Regions from separate parts of the Bacillus sp. J14TS2 genome, predicted to be linked through region 1. Evidence: riboswitches for the same ligand, from Rfam matches in the RefSeq annotation. Region 1 holds a riboswitch; each other region holds the start of a gene.
The links. Region 1 has a riboswitch for S-adenosylmethionine ahead of KI375_RS12595 (methionine biosynthesis PLP-dependent protein). Riboswitches for the same ligand answer to the same signal wherever they lie in the genome.

Region 1 (3,079 bases):
AATGCATAGCTTCCTTCAAAAGCCCAGTTAGAACGATAATTTCCACGACATAAATGAGTCGTTATCACGAGATCTTCCGGTTTTCCCTCTAACACCCCATTGACTACTCGTAAAGCTAAGTCAATTAAGTATTCACGAGAAAACTCTCCATCATTGAATGGGATATCTGGTGAAGATAAACCAGCGATATAAACATCATCAAATTGTAGATAGCGGCAGCCTGCATCATAGAAGGCTTTTAGCGCATCACGATAAGTTTGGATCACATCTTTAGCATAGTCTTCGATATCTGGGTAGATCGTCACATCCCGAATGCCCTCATTAAATAATTGGTTAGGACTTGGAATCGTTTGTTTAGCGACTGCACGTCCACCGACAATTTCATTAAATTCAATAAAGTCCTTCACATGAGGATGATCAGGGTTAAAAGAGACCTTTCCGGTGTTTCGTACATTATATTTTTCGGTTTCTTCTTCTCCATTAAAAATATAGCCAACTTCTGGCACATAGCCTTCAATGCCAGTAAGATGTTCTTGAAAATCTGTATGCCAGAAACGGCGTCTAAACTCACCATCTGTTACAAGTTCTAGGCCTGCTTCAATTTGTTTATCAACAATACGTTTAATTTCTTTGGTTTCAATTTCATGTAATTGTTCCGCTGTAATGGTTCCAGCTTTAAAATCCTTTCTCGCTTGATGAATGCTATCTGGTCGTAATAGACTTCCTACATGGTCCGCTCTGAATGGAGCTTTTGTTTTTGTAATAGTTGTCATGGTTTGTTATCTCCCTTTAATAAGTTTGGATCGTTACTTCAGCTCTTGGCAAAAGTTTGACTTGCTGCTTGAAAGGCTTGTTTTACATCAGCGATTAGGTCATCAGCCTTTTCTACACCAACTGAGAAACGTAATAATCGTTCACATACGCCCCTTTTGATTCGTTCTTCTCGTGGGATATCTGCATGGGTCTGAGTCGTTGGATACGTGATAAAACTTTCAACCCCTCCTAGACTTTCAGCAAAGGCAATGAGCTGTAAATTTTGTAGAAAAGGGTCTACCCATTCACTGTCTTGAATCCGGAAAGAGATCATTCCGCCTTTCCCGGCGTAAAGAACATCTGTAATAAAGTCCTCGTTTTCTAGATATTTGACGATTTCTCTCGCATTTTCTGTATGCTTTTCCATTCTGAGATGAAGTGTTTTTAATCCCCTCACGAGCAGCCAAGAATCAAGTGGTGATAAAATTGCTCCTGCTGCATTATGGTTGTTCGCAAGCTGCTCGCAAATCTCTCCACCTTTTGCGACTAGAATCCCAGCCACAACATCATTATGTCCACCGATATACTTGGTCGCGCTATGAACTACAATGTCAGCGCCTAATTCAAGTGGACGTTGATAGTACGGTGTTAAGAAAGTATTATCGACAATCAATAATAGGTCATGTTTTTTCGCTAGTTTCCCGCATTGTTCAATATCGATTTCCTGCATTAATGGGTTTGTGGGAGTTTCGATGAGCAATGCTTTTGTTTTCGGTGTAATGAGCTTTTCCGTTGCTTGCAGATTATCAAAATCAGAGTAAGTGGTTTGAATCTGATAGGATTCTTCGTATTGTTTGAGTAAACGATACGTACCACCGTATAAATCAGTGCAGGCAATAATTTCGTCGCCTGATCGGAATAGGGAGAGGGCTAGTTGAATGGCTGCCATCCCCGAGCTACAGGCAAATCCAGCATCACCGGATTCGAGATTCGCCATTCCTTCTTCTAGTACAGAGCGAGTAGGATTTTTCGTCCTCGAGTAATCATAACCTGTGGAAAGACCAAGTCCTTGGTGTTCATAAGCAGTTGATAGATAAATAGGTAGATTGATAGCACCAGTTTTTTCATCTGTGCGGTTTCCTAGTTGTGCAAGTTTTGTTTCAATATTATTGACTGGCATAATCTTCATCCTCTTCTAAAAAAATTAAAGACCTTCTTGTGATAAGAAGGTCTTCATAATTGAAAACGAACTTCTTATCTTCTAGGTTTGAAAACCTATTGGAATTAGCACCATTGCCTTATAGGCCGGTTGCTGAGACATCAAAGGGCCAATCCCTCCGTCTCTCTGGATAAGAAAAACACTATATAATTTTTCGAAAGGTTTAATGATTTATACTTTAGTACATATTTCCGAAAAAGGCAAGGGTTTTTTCTATTCATCTCAAAAGGAATTTTAAATGGCTAAGAATGAAGGACTAGTTTCGCTTATGTTAAAATAGAAGAAGTGGAAAAGGAGGGCTCTAGATTGAATTCAAAATGGCATGAACGTTTTTCAATGGATGAGTATTTCTATGGCAAAGAGCCTAATTTGTTTTTAGTACAGGCGACAAAGCAATTACCTAAGGGGAAAATTCTTTGTATTGCCGAGGGAGAGGGGCGGAATTCGGTCTTTCTCGCCTCCCGAGGATATGATGTAACCGCGTGGGATTTTGCCCAATCTGGGATTGAAAAGACGAAAAGATTGGCTGAAGATCGCGGCGTGATTGTCAACACTGAATGGCATGATTTAGCTGACGTAGCATGGGAAGAGGAAGAATGGGATGCGATTATACATATATTTGGGCATTTCCCAACTCCTATTTTTGAAAGGACAGTAGAGGGTATTCGTAAGGCCTTAAAGCCTGGGGGCTATTACGTAAGTGAATTATACACAAAGGAACAGATTGAATATGGAACGGGCGGTCCTAAGGAAATTGAAAATCTTTGCGACCCAGCAACACTATTGAGCCGATTTTCAGATTATTTTATCCAACATTTTTATATTGGTGAGGTAGAAAGAATTGAGGGACAGGGACATACAGGTGTAGCGCATGTTGTCCAAAGTATTTTTCGAAAAAGAGGTTCTGCTAAAGTAGAGAAGAATAAATTCTAGTTTGTGATGAATAAAGATAGTGTGAAGAGAATGACCTACTTTTTGAGCGGCTATCTGGAATAGCCGCTTGTGTATGGAAAGGATGGAACAAATGAATGTAAAGGAAACACTGCAGCCTATTACGACAGCCTATGATCCATGGGAAGCGTATATGGATGTGAACGAATTTGGGGA
Region 2 (3,079 bases), on a different contig from region 1:
TTTTATTAGGATCAAACGACGGCGAACTAACCAAAGCATAGAGACCACCGTCTTCGGGGTTCATCACAACTGTTGCTCCTGGTTTCTCTTTCAAATGCTCATAGGCTTTCTCTTGAATATAGGCATCGATGGTTAATTGAATATTTTCACCATCCATCTTCTCTACCTTTTGAATTTCTTGCTTCTTCTCTCCCTGTTCATCAACGATAACAAGCTCCCCGCCATCTTTTCCCCGTAATTCCTTATCAAAAGCTCGCTCTAACCCCATTCTTCCAATCATATTTTCTTCAGATAAATTTGGATTTTTTTCTAAATCCTCCTCTGTGACCTTACCAATATAACCGACTAAATTAGCTGCTGCCTCCTTTAAAGGGTAATAACGAACCTTAGTATCTTGGTAGGCAACCCCAGGCAATGGCTTTACTTTATCAGATTCAATGATTTTAAGAGGTACGAATAAATCGTCTTTTATCCAATCTTGTTGTAGTGTTTCATGCAAATCATTCAGTGAAATATTAAATTGTTTACTTATATTTTCAAGACTACTTTCTTTTTCCTTCCCCTGACCCAAGTCTTTCGGAATGACACCTGCCCATTTAAAATCCTCATTAACAGCCAGTTTATTGCCAGCATGGTCATGAATTTCACCACGTTCCGCTCGGGAAACACGAAAGGCTACCTTATCCTTTCCCTCCATTTCTGGAAAAATAAGAGAAGGATCCCATTCTACAAAATAATCATCATCCTTTCTCACAAGCTTTGCCTGATAATGCAATTTATCCATGTTACCTAGAGGTGTGGTGAAACTTAGTTGGAATGAAAGCATTTGTTCATTATGATTTATTTCATCTATGTTTACCTTAGTAGCACGGATGTTTTGAATAGGGATGCCATTAAAAATCTTTTCATATTTATCTTTTACTTCGTCTAAAGTATAGTCTAGCGCTGTGTATGATTGCTTATCAAGTACATCACCCAAATCCTCATACTCTTTATCTTCTAAAATTTGCAGGAAATGATCCGCTAATTCTTGAACTTGGTCGCGATCACCTGCATGTATAAATTGAAAGTAACCAAATCCCCCAATCCCTATGAGCAAGAGAAATATTATTATTATATAAGGAAGCATTCGTCGCTTGTTTCTTCTCATTCGACTAGTCATATATTCATCTCATCCTTTAGTTATTATTAAATACTACAAATGTAGTATAATGAGCAAAACTACACACGTAGTAATTAAAATCATTATAGCATGCTCTTAAGGATTTAGCCAATACGTAAAACAGCCTCTGTTGACTTGCATAGTTATTTAGGGTAACTTATTAATAGTCAATTACATATTGTATGCTATTTCTTATCTAGAGAGGTGGAGGGACTGGCCCTACGAAGCCTCGGCAGCGGACTCTTAGAAGTACTGTGCCAATTCCAGTAGTTACTTACTTGAAGATGAGAAGAGGAAGTCTACTATGTTTTTTTAAAGCCTCTTTCATTCAAATGAAGAGGTTTTTTTATTGGGTAAAAGTGAAAAGACATCTCAAAGGAGGACAACCAATGTACTCGATGGATTTAACGGGAAAAGTAGCCATTGTCACAGGTGGGGCAAATGGAATCGGAAAGGCAATTGCCGATGCATTTTTGGATTGTGGTGCAAAAGTGGCGGTTGCTGATATGTCCATGTCAGAAAAGGACGCAAATGATCATCTATATTATGTTCAAACCAATGTATCTAAAAGCGATGAAGTAGAAGCGATGATAAAAAAAGTAACAAATCACTTCGGGAGATTGGATATTCTAGTCAACAATGCAGGAATTTCCACGATGGATTATATGGTGAATATTAAAGAACAAGATTGGGATCGGACGATGGATGTGAACACAAAAGGGGTATACTTATGCATGCAAGCGGCCGCCAAAGTTATGAAGGCCCAAGGGGAAGGCGGGAAAATTATTAATATTTCCTCCCAAGCTGGAAAAAATGGCTATCGCTTGATGGGAAGTTACGTAGCCTCGAAGCATGCAGTATTGGGAATCACAAAGGTAGCTGCAATTGAATTGGCTCCAGACCAAATTAATGTGAATGCTGTATGTCCAGGGATCGTAGAAACGGATATGAAAAGGACAGAAAGAGTAATTGGCGGGGAACTTCGAGGGCTAGATGGAGAAGCGATTCGTTTAGAAGACAACTCTCAAGTACCATTAGGAAGAACAGCATCGCCAAAAGATATTGCCAATGTTGTCGTTTTTTTAGCTTCAGAATACTCGGATTACATGACTGGACAAGGTATCAACGTTACTGGCGGGATGACAATGAACTAATCAAGTTTAAGGGGGGATATTTATGACAACGAAGACGAAAAAAGGAAGTCTTCTAGCACTGTTACCATTGCTTGTGTTTGTGTTGCTTTTTATTGGGAATGGAATTATTTCCGGAGACTTTTCGAATATGCCATTAAATGTTGCGATTGTTATTGCTGCAGCCGTTGCATTAGCGATGAACAGAAAGGAAACCTTAACAAAAAAATTAGACATTTTTACAAAAGGGGCTGGCCATCCCAATATTATTTTAATGGTTGTGATTTTTATATTAGCAGGTGCATTTGCAGAAACTGCTAAGGGGATGGGGGCGGTTGAATCTACCGTGAATATGGGGCTATCCTTCATCCCTAGTAATCTATTAATGGTAGGATTATTTATTGTCGGCTGCTTTATTTCCATTTCAATGGGGACATCCATGGGCACAGTAGCTGCTTTAGCGCCAATTGGCATGGGTATTGCTGACCAAACGGGAATATCAATGGCTTTAGCTATGGGGACGGTCATTGGCGGAGCCATGTTTGGCGACAATTTATCAATGATTTCAGATACGACGATTGCCGCAGTGCGTACGCAAAAAACAAAGATGAACGACAAGTTCAAAACAAACTTTTTTATTATTTTACCCGGAGCAATTGTGACAGCCCTCATTCTTTGGGTTGTAACAATGGGAAATGAGATCCAGACTCTTGGGGAATATCCTTTCAATTTCATTAAAATTCTTCCTTATATCCTTGTGTTGGTTTCCGCATTAGTAGGGATTAAT
Region 3 (3,079 bases), on a different contig from region 1:
CAGGCTTAAGGAAAATAGCTGAAATTCACACAGGGGATTTTCGCTTGACTCCTAATCAAAACTTAATCATTGGAAACATATCAGAAGCTTTAAAACCGAAAATCGAAGCGCTTATTCAACAATATGGATTAACTGACGGAGAGCATCATACCGCTTTACGTAGAAATTCGATGGCTTGTGTTGCTTTTCCAACATGTGGCCTTGCGATGGCAGAATCGGAACGCTATTTACCTTCCTTGCTTGATAAAATTGACTTATTATTAGATAAGGCAGGGCTCCGTGAAGAGGAAATCGTCATTCGTATGTCTGGCTGCCCCAATGGTTGCTCAAGACCAGCATTAGCAGAAATTGGTTTTGTAGGAAAGGCCCCAGGAAAATATAACGTCTATTTAGGGGGCGGTTTTACAGGAGATCGTTTAAATAAACTGTACCGCGAAAATATTGGGGAGAAGGAAATATTAAGTGAATTAGAGCCAATCATAAGTCATTTTGCGAAGGAACGTAAAGAAAAAGAACGATTTGGCGACTTTGTCATTCGTTTAGGATATGTAAAAGAGGTCCACTCAGGGCTTGATTTTCATGATTAACAAGAAAAGCGCAAGGCGCCCGCCTATCGGCGACAAGCAAATGTTCTGAGACAAAGAAAGGCGTTCTTTGCCTTTCATTGGCTCAGGTTATTTGACCTCGAGCCGATGGCGCCTGGAGCTAGACACCAACTGCAAGGTAAGCTACTTATCCACTAGCTCCAATTTTATAATTCCTTAAACCAGAACAAAAGCACAAGCGCCTTGATCTAGGAAGAAAGGCTAAATTCACGCCGTCCTAACGGCAGACTCAAACCGCGATGTCCTGTCGCTTCGTCTGCACCAGTACGTCCTGTACGTTGCAACGCTGTTCTGACCTACATCCTGATGGCCTCCGACAAGCAAATGTTCTTGAACTTAGGAAGGGGCTTTTTTCCTTCATTGGCTCAAGTTATTTGCCTCGAGGAGCTACGCTAAAATTTTATAAATTGCTGGTAAGTAGAAAAATTTCAAAAAAAACTAATTTTCTCTTGTTTTTTAAACCAACTAACCTTATAATGTTTATAGAATTAAAAATTAATTCTAACACGTGAGTGAAACAAGAAAATTAAATAAAGATTTCATTCTTATCAAGAGAGGTCGAGGGAATGGCCCTAAGACGCCTCAGCAACCACCATTTTATGGAAAGGTGCTAAATCCACAAGTTGGAAACAACTTGAAAGATAAGAAGAATCCTTTTTATAAAAAAGGGCCTTCTTCTTATCGGAGTAGGCTCTTTTTGTTTGGAAGAATAGGGTAAGCAGATTGCTCTCTCTATGTCGATTTGTATGCGACCAAAAAGAGCCACCACTCTAAATAGTTTTCCAAAATATATAGGGAGGGTAGTTTATTGGGATTATTAGAACGTCTCAAAAAGGAAATTTTAATCGGGGATGGCGCTGCAGGAACACTGTTATATTCCTATGGGATTGATCGCTGTTTTGATCAATTAAATCTTACACACCCTAATGAAGTATTGCAGTTGCATCAAGCCTATGTTGAAGCTGGTGCTGACGTAATCCAAACGAATACGTACAGTGCTAATTATTTGAAACTCTCAAGATATGGATTAGAAGAGGAAGTAACGAAGATAAACAGAGCTGCTGTTCGTCTTGCGAAACAAGCAGCAAGTAAAGAAACATTTGTACTAGGAACCATTGGGGGGGTTCATGGAGCTGGATTACATTCTAGTGAAACAGAGGAAATAAAACGCGGTTTTCGAGAACAACTATATGCATTGCTGCTTGAGGGTGTAGATGGCCTTATCTTAGAAACGTATTATGATTTAGAAGAAATAAAAACCGTTTTAAAAATAGCTCGTGATGAAACGAATGTACCGATCATAGCAAACGTCACAATGCATGAACCTGGCGTACTGCAAAATGGAACACCACTTGAAGAGGCATTAAAACAGCTTGATGATTTAGGTGCCGATGTTGTTGGGATCAATTGCCGTCTCGGTCCTTATCATATGGTCAGAGCCTTAGAGTCTGTTCCGCTTTCAAAATCGGCTTATTTAGCAGCCTATCCAAATGCAAGCTTGCCAGAATATGAAGATGGGAAGTTTATGTACAAAACCGAACCAACTTATTTCACAGAATTTGTTCGACGCTTCCGTGATCAAGGTGTTCGATTAATTGGAGGGTGTTGTGGAACAACGCCAGAGCATATCCAAGCTTTGGTCAAAGGACGCCAACATTTAGTGCCGCTTGAAGAGAAGCAGGTAATCAAACAAAAGCCGATTTTTATCCAAGACCAGCAGGTTGAAAAGGCACCATCTTTATTTGAAAAAATTCAAACAGATCGATCCGTTATTGTGGAATTAGATACGCCAAAGCACCTAGATACAAAACCCTTTTTTAGAGGAGCACACGCCTTAAAAGAAGCTGGGGTGGATGGGTTGACATTAGCTGATAATTCATTAGCATCTCCCAGAATATGTAATGCAACAATGGCGTCTCTAGTTAAAAAGGAAGTTGATCTAAATTCATTGGTTCATGTGACTTGTCGGGACCGGAATTTAATCGGTTTACAATCACATCTTATGGGGCTACATACAGCAGGAATTCGTGATATATTGGCCATTACTGGTGACCCGACTAAAATTGGTGACTTTCCTGGAGCAACATCTGTCTATGATGCAACCTCTTTTGAATTAATCAAGCTGATCAAACAATTTAATGAAGGCATTTCTTTTTCGGGAAAATCGCTTAAACAAAAGACTCAATTCCATGTTGCAGCTGCTTTTAATCCGAATGTTCGTAATCTTGGGAAATCAGTTGAGCGTATGGAGAAAAAAGTACAGTATGGTGCCGATTATTTTTTAACGCAGCCAATCTTTTCTCCAGAAAAAATGATAGAAGTAGGGGAAGCAACCAAACATATGACAGCTCCTATTTATATCGGCATTATGCCACTTGTTTCAGCCAGAAATGCAGAATTCTTGCATAACGAAGTGCCTGGTATCAAGCTTCCGGACAATATTAGAGACAGAATGGCTAAAACAGAAGGAGATC
Region 4 (3,079 bases), on a different contig from region 1:
TTGCTTATCTTACAATTGGTGTCTAGCTCCAGGCGCCATCGGCTCGAGGTCAAATAACCTGAGCCAATGAAAGGCAAAGAACGCCTTTCTTTGTCTCAGAACATTTGCTTGTCGCCGATAGGCGGGCGCCTTGCGCTTTTCTTGTGTGTGCATCCAATTTAGAATTATTATATGAGAATCAGGAAATTGTGTGATAGCCTAGAGGAAAGCAAAATTTAAGGAGCGAAGATCGATGCGACAAGATGGACAAATCCTGGAAAAACAAATATTTCCTTCACCAAACCCGCAAGTAAAATTATATTTGGTTACCTATTTGTCAGAAGGTCTAAGAATAAAAGGTCTATTAGCGGAGCCAAAGCAAGTGGGAGAGTATGAAGGATTCCTTTATTTACGGGGCGGGATCAAGAATGTTGGGATGGTGAGACCAGCAAGAATTGCCCAATTTGCTTCAGAAGGTTTTATAGTCTTTGCCCCTTTTTACCGAGGAAACCGTGGGGGCGAGGGGAATGAAGATTTTGCCGGTAAAGATCGCCATGACGCTTTTTCCGGCTTTATGTTATTACAGATGCATCCCCGTGTTTTGGCCAAACGCATTCATATTTTTGGCTTTTCGCGAGGAGGTGTGATGGCACTGCTAACAGGATTGGAATATGATCATGCTGCTTCAGTGGTAACATGGGGAGGAGTATCTGATGTGGCCTTAACTTATGTAGAGCGGATTGATATGAGAAGGATGATGAAAAGAGTGATTGGTGGTTCACCTAAGACCTCTCAAGAAGAATATCAATGGCGCACACCGCTATATGAAATGGAAGCAATGAAACCGCCTGTTTTAATTATTCATGGCAACCTTGATGACAATGTGACGATCGAGCATGCACACCGCTTAGAAAAAAGACTACAGACATTGGGAAAAAAAGTGGAAACCTGGTATTTTGAGCACTATACTCATTATTTTCCACCAGCGATCAATCGGAAAATTGTAAAAGATCTTTGCTATTGGATGAAACAACAGAGTAATCACGATATAATATAAATATAATCATTTAATATTTGAAATGGGGGATTGTCATGGGAATGCCCTTGGAACTAAATACAATGATCATCACAAAAGGAAAAGAGAGTAGACAACAGGATAATCAATTTATTTTAAAAAAAGCCGGATATCGCCTGTATCCAATTGATATCCCCATTGAGGTAAGGCATACGATCGAAAGTGACTACCGAGCCACTGCCAAGATAAAAAAGGTTGAGTGGGAGGAGAATCAAACGATTATTACTTATCAGCTGCTTGCCTTACATTCCAGTAATTAAAATTTGAAACGTCCATTGTGAATGAGCAGTGGACGTTTTCTGTTTAATAAATTCCTCAAGGATGAAAAAAATCTTCACTTGACCCTTAGCGAATTTTGCGTTATGATTTTACATTGAACGGATACTCTTATCCTGAGATGGTGGAGGGAACAGGCCCTGTGAAACCCAGCAACCTACTGCGAATCAATTGATTTTCCGCAGCAAGGTGCTAACCTGGTGCAAGGCAATGGCCTTGGACGATAAGAGTGAAAGGCTCGGATAAGAAATTAACCTTTCCTCTATTTTTATACGGGAAAGGTTTTTCGTTTTTTTAGAGAGAGAAGCAGTATAAAAATCTCCTTAGGACCTGGGGAATGTAGATGTTATCTAGTTCTATGTGCTAGGCACTTTTCTTAGGAGATTATTTTGGAGGAGGAACATAGATGTCAAAAAACCGACGCTTATTTACTTCGGAATCGGTCACAGAGGGACATCCAGACAAAATTTGTGATCAGATTTCCGATTCTATTTTAGATGAACTGTTAGCGGATGATCCCAATGCTCGTGTAGCCTGTGAAACTTCGGTCACGACTGGCCTTGTATTAGTAGCAGGAGAAATTACGACAACCACGTATGTAGATATACCAAAAATTGTCAGAGAGACATTAAAAGAAATTGGCTACACACGTGCGAAATATGGATTTGATGCAGAAACTTGTGCGGTGATGACGGCGATTGATGAACAATCTGCTGATATTGCTTCAGGAGTGAACACGGCATTAGAAGCTAGAGAAGGAAACATGACGGAAGCAGAAATCGAAGCGATTGGTGCAGGAGACCAAGGGTTAATGTTCGGTTTTGCCTGCAACGAAACGGAAGAATTAATGCCTCTTCCCATCTCATTAGCTCATCGAATTTCAAGAAAACTAGCAGAAGTAAGAAAAGAAAAAGTCCTTCCTTATTTGCGACCAGATGGGAAAACTCAAGTAACGGTTGAATATGATGAAACGGGGAATCCTGTACGCATTGATACGATTGTTATTTCGACTCAACATCACCCAGATATTGAGCTTGCGCAAATTCAAGAAGATATGAAAAACTGTGTGATTGCTCCTGTTGTTCCGGAAAACTTATTGGATGAAGAAACAAAGTATTTCATTAATCCAACAGGGCGATTTGTGATTGGCGGGCCACAAGGGGATGCTGGGTTAACAGGAAGAAAAATTATTGTTGATACATACGGAGGTTATGCACGCCATGGAGGAGGAGCTTTCTCGGGGAAAGATCCAACAAAAGTGGATCGTTCCGCAGCCTATGCGGCCCGTTATGTAGCCAAAAATATTGTCGCTGCAGGATTAGCGGATAAATGTGAAGTGCAATTAGCATATGCGATTGGAGTGGCTCAACCTGTTTCTATCTCTGTTGATACATTTGGAACAGGCACCGTATCCGAAGAAACTCTCGTTGCCGCGATCCGTGCTCATTTTGATTTGCGTCCCGCTGGCATTATCAAGATGTTAGATCTTAGACGCCCTATTTATAAACAAACTGCCGCATACGGCCATTTTGGACGAGTTGATCTTGACCTACCTTGGGAAAGAACAGATCGAGCAGAAGAACTTTTAAAAGCAGTACAATAAAGTGAAACTTCATTCAGTGGGGGCTTCCATCTCCCACTGATTTATCGGTCCTTTCCGGGCAGTTTATCACCTATTTATGCTTCGCCGTATTCTCTAAAGGGTGATATGAGGAATACTGCCCGTTAATCCGAGATAAATATACATGT

Region 2: it holds a riboswitch for S-adenosylmethionine, as region 1 does, so the genes downstream of both, KI375_RS21540 (SDR family NAD(P)-dependent oxidoreductase) here and KI375_RS12595 (methionine biosynthesis PLP-dependent protein) in region 1, are expected to answer to the same signal.
Region 3: it holds a riboswitch for S-adenosylmethionine, as region 1 does, so the genes downstream of both, KI375_RS03305 (bifunctional homocysteine S-methyltransferase/methylenetetrahydrofolate reductase) here and KI375_RS12595 (methionine biosynthesis PLP-dependent protein) in region 1, are expected to answer to the same signal.
Region 4: it holds a riboswitch for S-adenosylmethionine, as region 1 does, so the genes downstream of both, metK (methionine adenosyltransferase) here and KI375_RS12595 (methionine biosynthesis PLP-dependent protein) in region 1, are expected to answer to the same signal.

Annotation. Positions count from the first base shown of each region.
Region 1 covers NZ_BORE01000007.1:185,211-188,289, reverse strand. Annotated here, with positions in the region: gene KI375_RS12600 (5-methyltetrahydropteroyltriglutamate--homocysteine S-methyltransferase) at 1-764, opposite strand, end outside; gene KI375_RS12595 (methionine biosynthesis PLP-dependent protein) at 812-1,933, opposite strand; SAM riboswitch class I at 2,005-2,109, opposite strand; gene KI375_RS12590 (class I SAM-dependent methyltransferase) at 2,279-2,905, shown strand; gene yfkAB (radical SAM/CxCxxxxC motif protein YfkAB) at 2,997-3,079, shown strand, end outside.
Region 2 covers NZ_BORE01000017.1:2,991-6,069, reverse strand. Annotated here, with positions in the region: gene pbp4 (penicillin-binding protein PBP4(5)) at 1-1,162, opposite strand, end outside; SAM riboswitch class I at 1,352-1,453, shown strand; gene KI375_RS21540 (SDR family NAD(P)-dependent oxidoreductase) at 1,552-2,316, shown strand; gene KI375_RS21535 (Na+/H+ antiporter NhaC family protein) at 2,339-3,079, shown strand, end outside.
Region 3 covers NZ_BORE01000002.1:144,652-147,730, forward strand. Annotated here, with positions in the region: gene cysI (assimilatory sulfite reductase (NADPH) hemoprotein subunit) at 1-587, shown strand, start outside; SAM riboswitch class I at 1,148-1,253, shown strand; gene KI375_RS03305 (bifunctional homocysteine S-methyltransferase/methylenetetrahydrofolate reductase) at 1,414-3,079, shown strand, end outside.
Region 4 covers NZ_BORE01000011.1:136,870-139,948, reverse strand. Annotated here, with positions in the region: gene KI375_RS17580 (alpha/beta hydrolase family protein) at 233-1,036, shown strand; gene KI375_RS17575 (DUF2584 domain-containing protein) at 1,072-1,314, shown strand; SAM riboswitch class I at 1,439-1,560, shown strand; gene metK (methionine adenosyltransferase) at 1,737-2,933, shown strand.